3 regions of the Peribacillus sp. JNUCC41 genome follow, and region 2 is predicted to be linked to each of the others. Evidence: riboswitches for the same ligand, from Rfam matches in the RefSeq annotation. Region 2 holds a riboswitch; each other region holds the start of a gene.
The links. A riboswitch is a leader RNA that binds a small molecule or an ion and turns the genes downstream of it on or off. The one in region 2 is predicted to bind preQ1.

Region 1: linked by a shared signal. The riboswitch ahead of JNUCC41_RS11355 (QueT transporter family protein) and the one ahead of JNUCC41_RS02175 (VUT family protein) in region 2 are both predicted to bind preQ1.
Region 3: linked by a shared signal. The riboswitch ahead of queF (preQ(1) synthase) and the one ahead of JNUCC41_RS02175 (VUT family protein) in region 2 are both predicted to bind preQ1.

The regions. Positions count from the first base shown of each region.
Region 1 covers NZ_CP062163.1:2,307,440-2,310,719, reverse strand. Annotated here, with positions in the region: gene JNUCC41_RS11365 (hypothetical protein) at 1-408, opposite strand, end outside; gene JNUCC41_RS11360 (YbaK/EbsC family protein) at 539-1,060, opposite strand; PreQ1 riboswitch class I at 1,231-1,275, shown strand; gene JNUCC41_RS11355 (QueT transporter family protein) at 1,282-1,767, shown strand; gene JNUCC41_RS11350 (TVP38/TMEM64 family protein) at 1,889-2,545, shown strand; gene JNUCC41_RS11345 (PAS domain-containing sensor histidine kinase) at 2,661-3,280, shown strand, end outside.
Region 2 covers NZ_CP062163.1:439,743-443,022, forward strand. Annotated here, with positions in the region: gene JNUCC41_RS02155 (PadR family transcriptional regulator) at 1-227, shown strand, start outside; gene JNUCC41_RS02160 (hypothetical protein) at 386-616, shown strand; gene JNUCC41_RS02165 (hypothetical protein) at 735-923, shown strand; gene JNUCC41_RS02170 (hypothetical protein) at 974-1,123, opposite strand; gene JNUCC41_RS02175 (VUT family protein) at 1,144-1,686, opposite strand; PreQ1 riboswitch class I at 1,737-1,779, opposite strand; gene JNUCC41_RS02180 (SRPBCC family protein) at 1,996-2,472, shown strand; gene JNUCC41_RS02185 (SRPBCC family protein) at 2,516-2,956, shown strand; gene JNUCC41_RS02190 (HD domain-containing protein) at 3,196-3,280, opposite strand, start outside.
Region 3 covers NZ_CP062163.1:2,383,277-2,386,556, reverse strand. Annotated here, with positions in the region: gene JNUCC41_RS11730 (aspartate kinase) at 1-1,236, opposite strand, end outside; gene queF (preQ(1) synthase) at 1,440-1,940, opposite strand; PreQ1 riboswitch class I at 2,045-2,090, opposite strand; gene JNUCC41_RS11720 (EamA family transporter) at 2,221-3,078, shown strand.

The DNA.
Region 1 (3,280 bases), 1.9 Mb from region 2:
CAGCATCCTGATCGGAGGCTTTTGAAGGTCAGCATGGGTAATCAACTTTTTAATCGAATTATTCTCTAATACGAACACCCTTGTTTTATTCTTAAAAATCTGGAGAAGCTGGATCAAAGGGGTTGAATCCGAAACCATTTCCCTTGGCGAAAAGTTTCTCAAATATTCGGAAATGGTTCCTTCATCTAGTTCTTGCCTTTCGATATAACCGATGATTTCCCCTTGATCTTGGACTGCCAATATATCAAAATTCTTTTTTTCCAATGCTTTCTGAATATCCAGTGCCAGATCATTTTTATGGCAAAACTCAAGCTCCTGGGCAATGCTCTTAACCGTTATATTTTCTTCATAAAGAGTTTTAAGACTAAGATAGCTACTATTGCTTTTTCTTTCGCTTCCATTTAACATCTTTCAACCTCCGCTTAGGAACACTTTCTGCCCGTTTTCGGCTTTAATCATAGAAAATGTATGCAGCCGCTACTAAAATAAAGTCCACCGTAGTGGACTCAATACCATTCATGTGGATTTTTTGAAACCATCAATGGCCATTAACTGCATTGCCTACTGCCGTTTCCTCATTCCCCTTCTCTTCCCAACCTTTGCATACATCCACCCAATCCTTCGCACCTGAATATTCAAATAATTCAGCGAGTGTAAGTTCTATTGCAGAGTTCGCACTGCCGCAAGCCGGGAACAATGTATCAAAGCGTTTCATCGATACATCAAGAAAAACAGCTAGATCATTTGCCAGACCAAACGGGCAAACTCCTCCGATGGCATGGCCGGTCTGTGCAAGCACTTCTTCAGGTGAAAGCATACGTGCCTTGAAACCGAACGTCTGACGAAATTTCTTATTATCCACTTTCGCGTCCCCTGCGGCAACAACCAAAATGGCATTTTCACCTTCTCCCTTAAAAGAAAGAGTCTTAGCAATCCGCGCTGGGATAACACCGATGGTTTCCGCTGCTTCAATCACCGTAGCACTCGATGTTTCGAACTCCATTACATCGCCTTCCCGATCCCATTGTTTAAAATGGCTTTTGACACTCTCGATCGACATCCTATATTCACTCCTTTGAAGTACATATTGAAATAATATCATCCATCATTGCAATAAATCAAAATCCAATTGAGCTACTCCCCCTGCTTGGAAACTTATAAATTAAAACCATTCTTTACAAATTGACGAAACAAGCTTACATGGGATACTATTAAACATCGGGCAAACGCCTAAACGTGGTTCGTAACCATCCCACGATAAAAAACTAGGGAGAGAGTAAAATGAATGTTCGTACACTCGTAATAAGCGGGTTATTGGCTGCCTTGTATGTGGCGGTCTCATTGGTGTTCCAACCAATATCATTTCAGATGTTCCAATTTCGTGTACCGGAAATATTGAATCATCTGATTGTATTCAATAAAAAGTATATCTACGGTATCGTCGGCGGAGTCTTCATATCGAATCTGCTCTTTTCGCCGATGGTCCCATATGACTTGATTTTCGGGGTGGGGCAATCTCTGCTCGCCTTATTGCTTGTCATTTTTGTTTCTCGGTTCATAAAAGGCATTAAAGGACGGATGATCGCCACGATTATCTTTTTCACGTTCACAATGTTTTTAATTGCAATTGAGCTGAATCTTGCCCTGGGCTTCCCATTCTGGTTAAGCTGGATGACCACGGCTGTCGGTGAATTCGTTGTCCTCTTGATTGGAGCGCCAATCATTTATGGAATGAACAAAAGAATTCAGTTTGAAAAGTGGCTTTAATGGAATCTTCGTGTCGTGAACCCACTATAATGGAAAGAGCTGTCTGCAATGATGCGGCAGCTCTTTTTTTCACTAATGAACTCGAAAATGATAAACTACTAGTAAGAATGGTGGTGGCCCTTTGAAAAAAATCCTGACCATGATCGGTCTATTGGTAATCGCAATATTTATTTTCTATAATGCAGAGTTATTCACTTTGGTTTGGAAAAGTGATCTGGATTCTGTTATTGGCATTTTGAAGGAAAACCTTTTGCTTACATTTATTGTGACATTCGTATTGATGTTTGTACAAAATTCTTTTACAATCATCCCCTTAATTTTGCTCCTGACCATCAATGTCACGATATTCGGATTCATATATGGATATCTATGGAGTTGGTTTACAAGCGTTGTTGCCTCAGGTTTCATTTTTTATGCAGCAAGAAACTGGTTTCAGGAGCTTCTCATACAGAAAATTAGCGAAAAATGGCAAGAAACTGTTGTCGAGCATGGCTTCATGTACGTTTTTACAGGCAGGATTTTCCCTCTGATCCCAACAAGCTTAATTAACTTGGTAGCTGGTGTCAGCACCGTCACTTTCAAGGATTTTTTATTAGCGACGGCACTTGGTAACCTTATTTACTTTTTCTTCCTTTCACTCATTCCATATGGACTGTTATCTGTTGAAATGAACCAATATACACTAGCAGCACTTGCACTCGTCCTCTTACTATTTTTCATTATCTATAAGCGTGCAAAAAAGAAAAAGAAACAAACCTTTTTCAGAAAAAGCAGGTGACCACTTTGGCCCCTGTTTTTTTATTTAGGATTCTGCATATATTTTTTTCCGATAGTTTGTTAAAATGTGTATGTAATTTTACCTTAGAAATGTCTTAAAATCAGGGAGAATCTCCATGTCCAAACGCTCCATCTTAGCAATATATATCCTATCCGGGATTCTTACACTAGTCGTGTTCGACTATTTTTTAACTACAAATATCCAAAACAAAGAGGTCTTCATTCAACTTCAAAGAGCGGAAGGATTTGTTTTCCTTTTATCAATAGGCTTGGTTTTATATCTTTATTTAGCTAAAAGGGAAGAATTCAAGCAATTAAAAGAAGCGGAGCAACGTCGGCGTACACTCATCAATTCAATGGTGGATTTCGTTAACTTCAAGGATGGTGATGGCCGTTGGCTTGAATCCAATACCTTCGGCCTGCAATTATTTCAATTGGAGCATGTAGACTATAAGGGAAAAAGAGACAGTGAGCTCGCGGAATACTCAGAATTTTATAAAGAGTCGTTGATCTACTGTGAAGTATCCGATGAAGAAACTTGGGTAAAAGGGGAAATCACAAGGTGTGAGGAAATCGTCCCTCTTCCCGATGGCAATCACAAGACCTTTGATACAATCAAAGTTCCGCTGTTCAATGAGGATGGTTCACGAAAAGGCCTAGTCGTCATCGGCAGGGATATTTCTGAAAGAGTAGTCGCGGAGAATCAATTATTCGATAGTGAACAACGCTATAAATC
Region 2 (3,280 bases):
TGAAGGAAATGAGCATGGGAAAATATCAAATAAGTGAAGGCACCCTCTACTCCGCCCTTAAACGATTAGAAAAAAAAGAATTCATAACAGGCCATTGGAAAGAGTCAGATTCAGGCCGCAGGAAATATTATCACGTCACCGAAAATGGACAAACCGAACTTGAACGGAAACGAGAATGCTTTTACTTCCTGGAAAATTTAGTCCGGAAAAGCGCAGAGCAATTCTAAACAAAATAAAAAGCTCCCTGCACCCATTACTTGGAGGCACAGGAAGCTTTTTTTTGCCGAATTTGGGCTGTTTACTCGTGAATTCATACCGCATTCATGATTTTCGTACCGTTTACTCGTGAATTTCGCACTTTTACTCGTGAATTCATACTGCACTCATGATTTCGCACCTTTTACTCGTGAATTTCGCACTTTTACTCGTGAATTTTGCTGTTTTACTCGTGAATTTCGCACTTTTACTCGTGAATTCATACTACACTCACGATTTCGCACCTTTTACTCGTGAGTTTGGCACTTTTACTCGTGAATTTTGCTGTTTTACTCGTGAATTTTGCTGTTTTACTCGTGAATTCATACTACACTCACGATTTCGCAACGTTTACTCGTGAATTTCGCACTTTTACTCGTGAATTCATACCGCATTCATGATTTCGCACCTTTTACTCGTGAATTTTGCACTTTTACACGTGAATTTTGCTGTTTTACTCGTGAATTCATATTACACTCATGATTTCGCAACGTTTACTCGTGAGTTTGGCACTTTTACTCGTGAATTTTGCTGTTTTACTCGTGAGTTTCGCACTTTTACTCGTGAATTTCGCACTTTTACTCGTGAATTCATACTACACTCACGATTTCGCACCTTTTACTCGTGAATTTCGCACTTTTACTCGTGAATTCATACTGCACTCATGATTTCGCACCGTTTACTCGTGAGTTACTCTATTCACGCAACAAAAAAAGACCTAATTAGGTCTTTTTTTGTCTATTCCTTTATGCTTGCGATAATTGGCGCAAGAGAGCTTCATGCAATCCCCTTGAACATGCGGGCCATATTTTTCACGAAAGGCCTCGAGGCAATAGCATTTATCTTCTTCTTTTTTGGTTCCATCCATCGAGTGCATCCCTCCTAGCTTTAACTGGAGACTACACGTTTCTCCAGCTCTACGTTGATTCGTCCCAACAGTACGGCACCAATTGACTGAATGATCGTTTTAACGATGATTTGGCCGATGACCGCAGCGGGTACTGCTTCCCATGGCAATATATTGGCACCCAATGGACTTAGGCCAATCACGACAAATATCACCGAATCGAAAAACCCTCCAACGATTCCGCTGTAAAACACTCTCCAACTCATCGGGAGTTTTAAACGGGTATATATTTCGGTATCCGCTGTTTCTGCGACCATGAACGATAATGCGGAAGCAAATACAATCAATAACGTATCTCCTAATAAAAATGATACACACGCAGATAAAATAAGTGCAATGACGATACATATATAGGTTTTTGCGCGGCCGAACTTATTCTGGACGAGATCTCGAAAGATGAAGGTTCCCCCGATGAGCAATGTACCCATTGGAATGATGAACATGCCAAAATGTAAGGGCGCAAAAGCTGCTGTAACCACATTCGCCGTGATGATGGATACTAAATACAATAAAATTCTTAACATTTATTAATTCTCCTTATACAGAAAAAACAGCACCCTAAGAAAGAGCACTGTTCCCCTTAGTTTTTTTGAGAGGGTAGCTAGAACCTCTTCCGCCCGAGCGGATTATCATTTTCCTTATTTATCGTAGCTTGAAAGCGATTGGAAATCAAGAAGTTTCCATATCGCTTGTATCGGACAATGGTCAATGCAATGACTCTGCCGACTTTTGTCGCAGAAAACTGCTTGAAGGGCAGTATATGAAAAGCCGACAATGATTGATAGAATAATGTTACGATCTTGATATGAAGTATAAACGCGAGGAGGAAAAAGATGATGAAAAAACCATCGTTTGTTCATGCTATTTATATCGCGACCACACCAGAGAAGCTTTGGGAAGCCCTGACGAGCGGTGAAGTCACGAAGAAGTACCATTTTGGATGCCAAGTCCAGTCTGACTGGCAAGAAGGCTCAAGCGTTAAATATATGCTGGAAGATGGGCGTATTACTGATCATGGTAAAGTACTCGAGTGTGAGCCGCTGCACCTGCTCTCGTTCACTTGGAACATGACAGGAGAAGAAACACCTCGCGAGCAGCCTACTCGTGTCACTTTTATACTGCAGCCCATGGATGATACGACTGTGAAGTTAACGCTTAGGCATGAGGAGCTTTTGGAGACGGATTTTATATATGATGATCATACCTTTGAAGGCTTGAATAATGGATGGCCAGCGATTCTAAGTAACCTGAAGAGCTTGCTTGAAACTGGACGGACCCTGCCGCCGATAACAGTAGATCGGGATAATTAAGTAACAGTGGAAAATTTAAAAAAATCGAAAGAGAGTGATAGTGATGGATACGCAAATAATCACGAAATTCACAATAGTCAAACCAACAAATGAAGTGTTTGAAGCCATAGTGGACCCAGAAAGAATCGGGAATTTCTGGTTCTCATCGAGTTCTGAAAGATGGGAACAAGGCAGGACGCTTACATTGAGATATAACGAATACGATGCTGAAGTGGTTATTAATGTATTGGAAGTAGAGGAAAATAGGAAAATCGTGTTCGCATGGGGAGGAAATGATCAAGAAACGATAGTTACAATTACCCTAAAAGAGTCGGATAAAATGAGTACAATTATTGAAGTGAACGAATCAGGTTTGAAAGAGGACGACCCCGAATTGATAAATAAAATGATAGGACAAAAGGAAGGTTGGGTTTATACATTAACGTGTTTAAAGGGTTACTTAGAAAATGGGGTTAATACTTTGAGAGCATCCATAATTTTTTAATTTTTAAAGGGTGCTGGTTCAGATTAGATAGATCACTAAAAATGCAGTTGGGCGTCCTGACTCCCGGCACAATGGCACTTAAGATTTTTAAGCATGTTGTTCCTTTTGATAAGTCTTACCTTTTTTCCTTAATCAAGGTCAAAGAAAGCATACAGGAGGAGACCTTAAATGCTTCCGAGAAAAAACTCAAGGATGAATATCCTTGAGTTTTATATTTTCCATATGGTTTAACATAACATTCAATCGGATATCACTTTTAGATATATGCCCTTCGAAGCTTTTTTATAGGCTTCAATTCCCATTTTCTTGACTCTCTCTGATAAA
Region 3 (3,280 bases), 1.9 Mb from region 2:
CTTCGCTTCGGCCAAGGCTTTTGACGCTCTTGCCGTTGTACCGACATTATGGCGCATTCCTTCCCCTACAACCATGATCAAGGCAAGATCATGCTCCACATTCACTTCATCAGCATGAAGCTCTTTCTTGATTCGTGAAATGATTTTCTTCTCGGCTTCACCCTTCATCTGGTCCTGTCTTAGAATAAGCGTCACATCATCGATGCCTGATGGAATATGTTCATATGAAACTCCATAATCTTCGAGGATGTGCAGCAGTTTCCGGCCAAAACCAACTTCCCTGTTCATCAAATATTTGCTAATGTAAATGCTGCAAAATCCTTTATCACTTGCAATGCCTATAACCGGCCCGTTCGTATTATCCCGTGTACTTACAATGCGGGTCCCTTGTGCCGACGGATTGTTCGTATTTTGGATATGGACAGGTATTCCCGCTCGGAATGCTGGAATCAGCGCCTCATCATGAAATACCGAGAAACCTGCATAAGAAAGCTCACGCATTTCACGATAAGTTAATTCCCGGATTCCCTTTGGATTGGAAACCACATTTGGATTCACCGCATAAACGGCATCCACGTCCGTAAAGTTCTCATACAAATCAGCTTTGACCCCATTCGCAAGAATCGAACCCGTAATATCGGAACCGCTTCTTGAGAAGGTTAAAACATCACCATCTAACGTATAACCGAAGAACCCTGGGAATACTACGATTCCAGGCTCATCACGCAGAGCATATAACCGATCATAAGATTCTGGCAGCACCTTGGTAAATCCACCTTCATCCGTTACGATCAAGCCAGCCTTCTTCGGATTTATATACTGCGCCTCAACTCCAAGGCTTTGGAAATAACCTGCGACCAGCTTTGCATTATTATCCTCGCCACTGGCCTTCAAAGTATCCAAATAGCGCTTCGGGTTAGTTTGGTCTGCATGCAACAGCGCCATTAAATTTTCGCGGATCCCAGTGACGACACTCTCGGATATATCCAGTTCTTCAGCAATGCTCGCATAGCGGGATACGACATCTTCTATCAAATGCTCTCCGTTATCCCCGCGCAGCTGCTGTTCCGCAGCTTCAATCAATAAATCCGTCACCTTTATATCATCGGAATTGCGTTTCCCTGGAGCCGAAACGACTACAATCTTCCTCTCTGGATCAGAAACAACAATTTCGAATACCTTTCTCAACTGTTCACCTGACGCAAGTGAACTCCCACCAAACTTTGCAACTTTCATCTCGACAACCCCTATTTTCGTAAATATTCTGTCAAAATTAACTCTCCCTATTATTACGCTTTTTCTCGAAACAATCAAGTGGAAATTCCGTTACTGAAGGACAATTGTATTTTCAAAAAGGACAAAACGACAAGACCACTAATCGATAATAGCTAAAAAACTAAAAAAGACAACGGGCATTTGCCCATTGTCTCTCCTATTCTTTAGCGATTATCCACGGTTTCAGGATATAAGTCATGGTTCATCAAGCGGTAATCCGCCATTTCCTCATACTTCGTACCTGGTTTCCCATAATTCGTGTAAGGGTCGATGGAAATTCCGCCCCTAGGAGTAAACTTGCCCCAGACTTCAATATATTTAGGATCCATCAATTCGATTAAATCATTCATGATGATGTTCATGCAGTCTTCATGGAAATCACCGTGATTGCGGAAGCTGAATAAATAAAGTTTCAATGATTTGCTTTCCACCATTTTTACACTTGGAATATAGCTGATGTAAATGGTCGCAAAGTCCGGCTGGCCCGTTATCGGACATAAGCTAGTGAATTCCGGGCAATTGAATTTGACGAAATAATCCCGGTTCGGATGTTTGTTATCGAATGACTCAAGGATTTCAGGCGCATAGTCGAATGTATATTTTGTTCCTTGATTCCCAAGCAGTGTGATATCTTTTTTTAACTCTTCTTCTTTTCTTCCAGACATTGAAAGTCCTCCTAATCCCACGTTTCAGGGAGATTCATAAAATAGGCCTCTATATAACAAAAACCATATCTCCTCAAAGATATGGTTGATTCGCGAAAAATATCAAAGCCATAGTTTTTTTAAGAGGGTGATGCTATGAACCTCTCCCGTTTATCGGGAAATATTTTAAAATTGTCTTAGTAAATATAGAAAAAAATATCTAATCTGTCAATCATACTTCTAAAATTTGGTTTGATTCCTGCATGTATTCAGCTTAAAATGTAGAAGAAGTTTATCCTACATGAAGGAAGAGATTACGTCAATGTGGATTTTTGCAGCCCTCATCACGAGTTTATGTTTTGGAATCAATAACAGCATTTTTAAATGGAGTAGCGGAAAGGGTTACTCAAAAGTACATATCCAATTTTTCTTTTATTTTTCAGCTTTTATTTTGGCCATATCTTATGGAGTATCTGTGGATGGTTTACAGTTTAACTGGCTGTCCATCATGCTTGGTGGAGCCATTGGGGTACTGAACGCTAATGGTAATATCCAGATGGCAAGCGCCTTTGAAAAAGGACCGGCAAGCTTGACATCTCCTTTAATCGCAGCGAATGCAATATTCCCCATTCTCTGTGCAGCTTTAATTTTTCACGAACATATTTCTACTTTGCAGTGGACTGGAATCGTCTGCATGTTTCTCGCTACATTAGTCATTCAGTATACACCTAATGCTAAAGGCAACCATCAATATGTCCCTTGGATGATGCACACATTATTATCCATTTTATCTTTTGGTGTGCTAGGCATTCTTATGACGACATCAACACGTCTTCATTTAAATTCCCTTGATATCCTGGTATCAATGTATGGAGGGGGAACTCTTTATCTTCTTTCGGCTCTGGCCTTTAAAAAGGAAAAAATCAAGCTAAAGGAAGTCAAAATCGGTTCCTTGGTAGGCCTTTTAAGCACTATAGGCTATGGATGTTATTTCTTTGCGTTGAACACTGGCATCGCAAGCATCATCTTCCCTGTCGTCAGCCTGAACTGTTTAGTTGTCGTTTTCGCAGGATGTTATTTATTCAAGGAAAAACTAAAAAACTATCAAGTTGCCGGCGTACTTGCAGCATTAATCGGCATTATCTTGACTAAAATATGAATATAGTTCATTTACAAAAACGACCTGGCAGCCATGAGTACAAGCCAGGCCGTTTTTTTTATTATGCCGGGAAATAGGGTGGTCAAAAAAAAGTGTTGACACACCCTCGAAAATATCAGATAATTTTGAATATTAATTCTTTACGTTTCACTACTTTTGAAATGTTTGAAATATCCTCTGTCACGGGTATTAAAGAAATAGG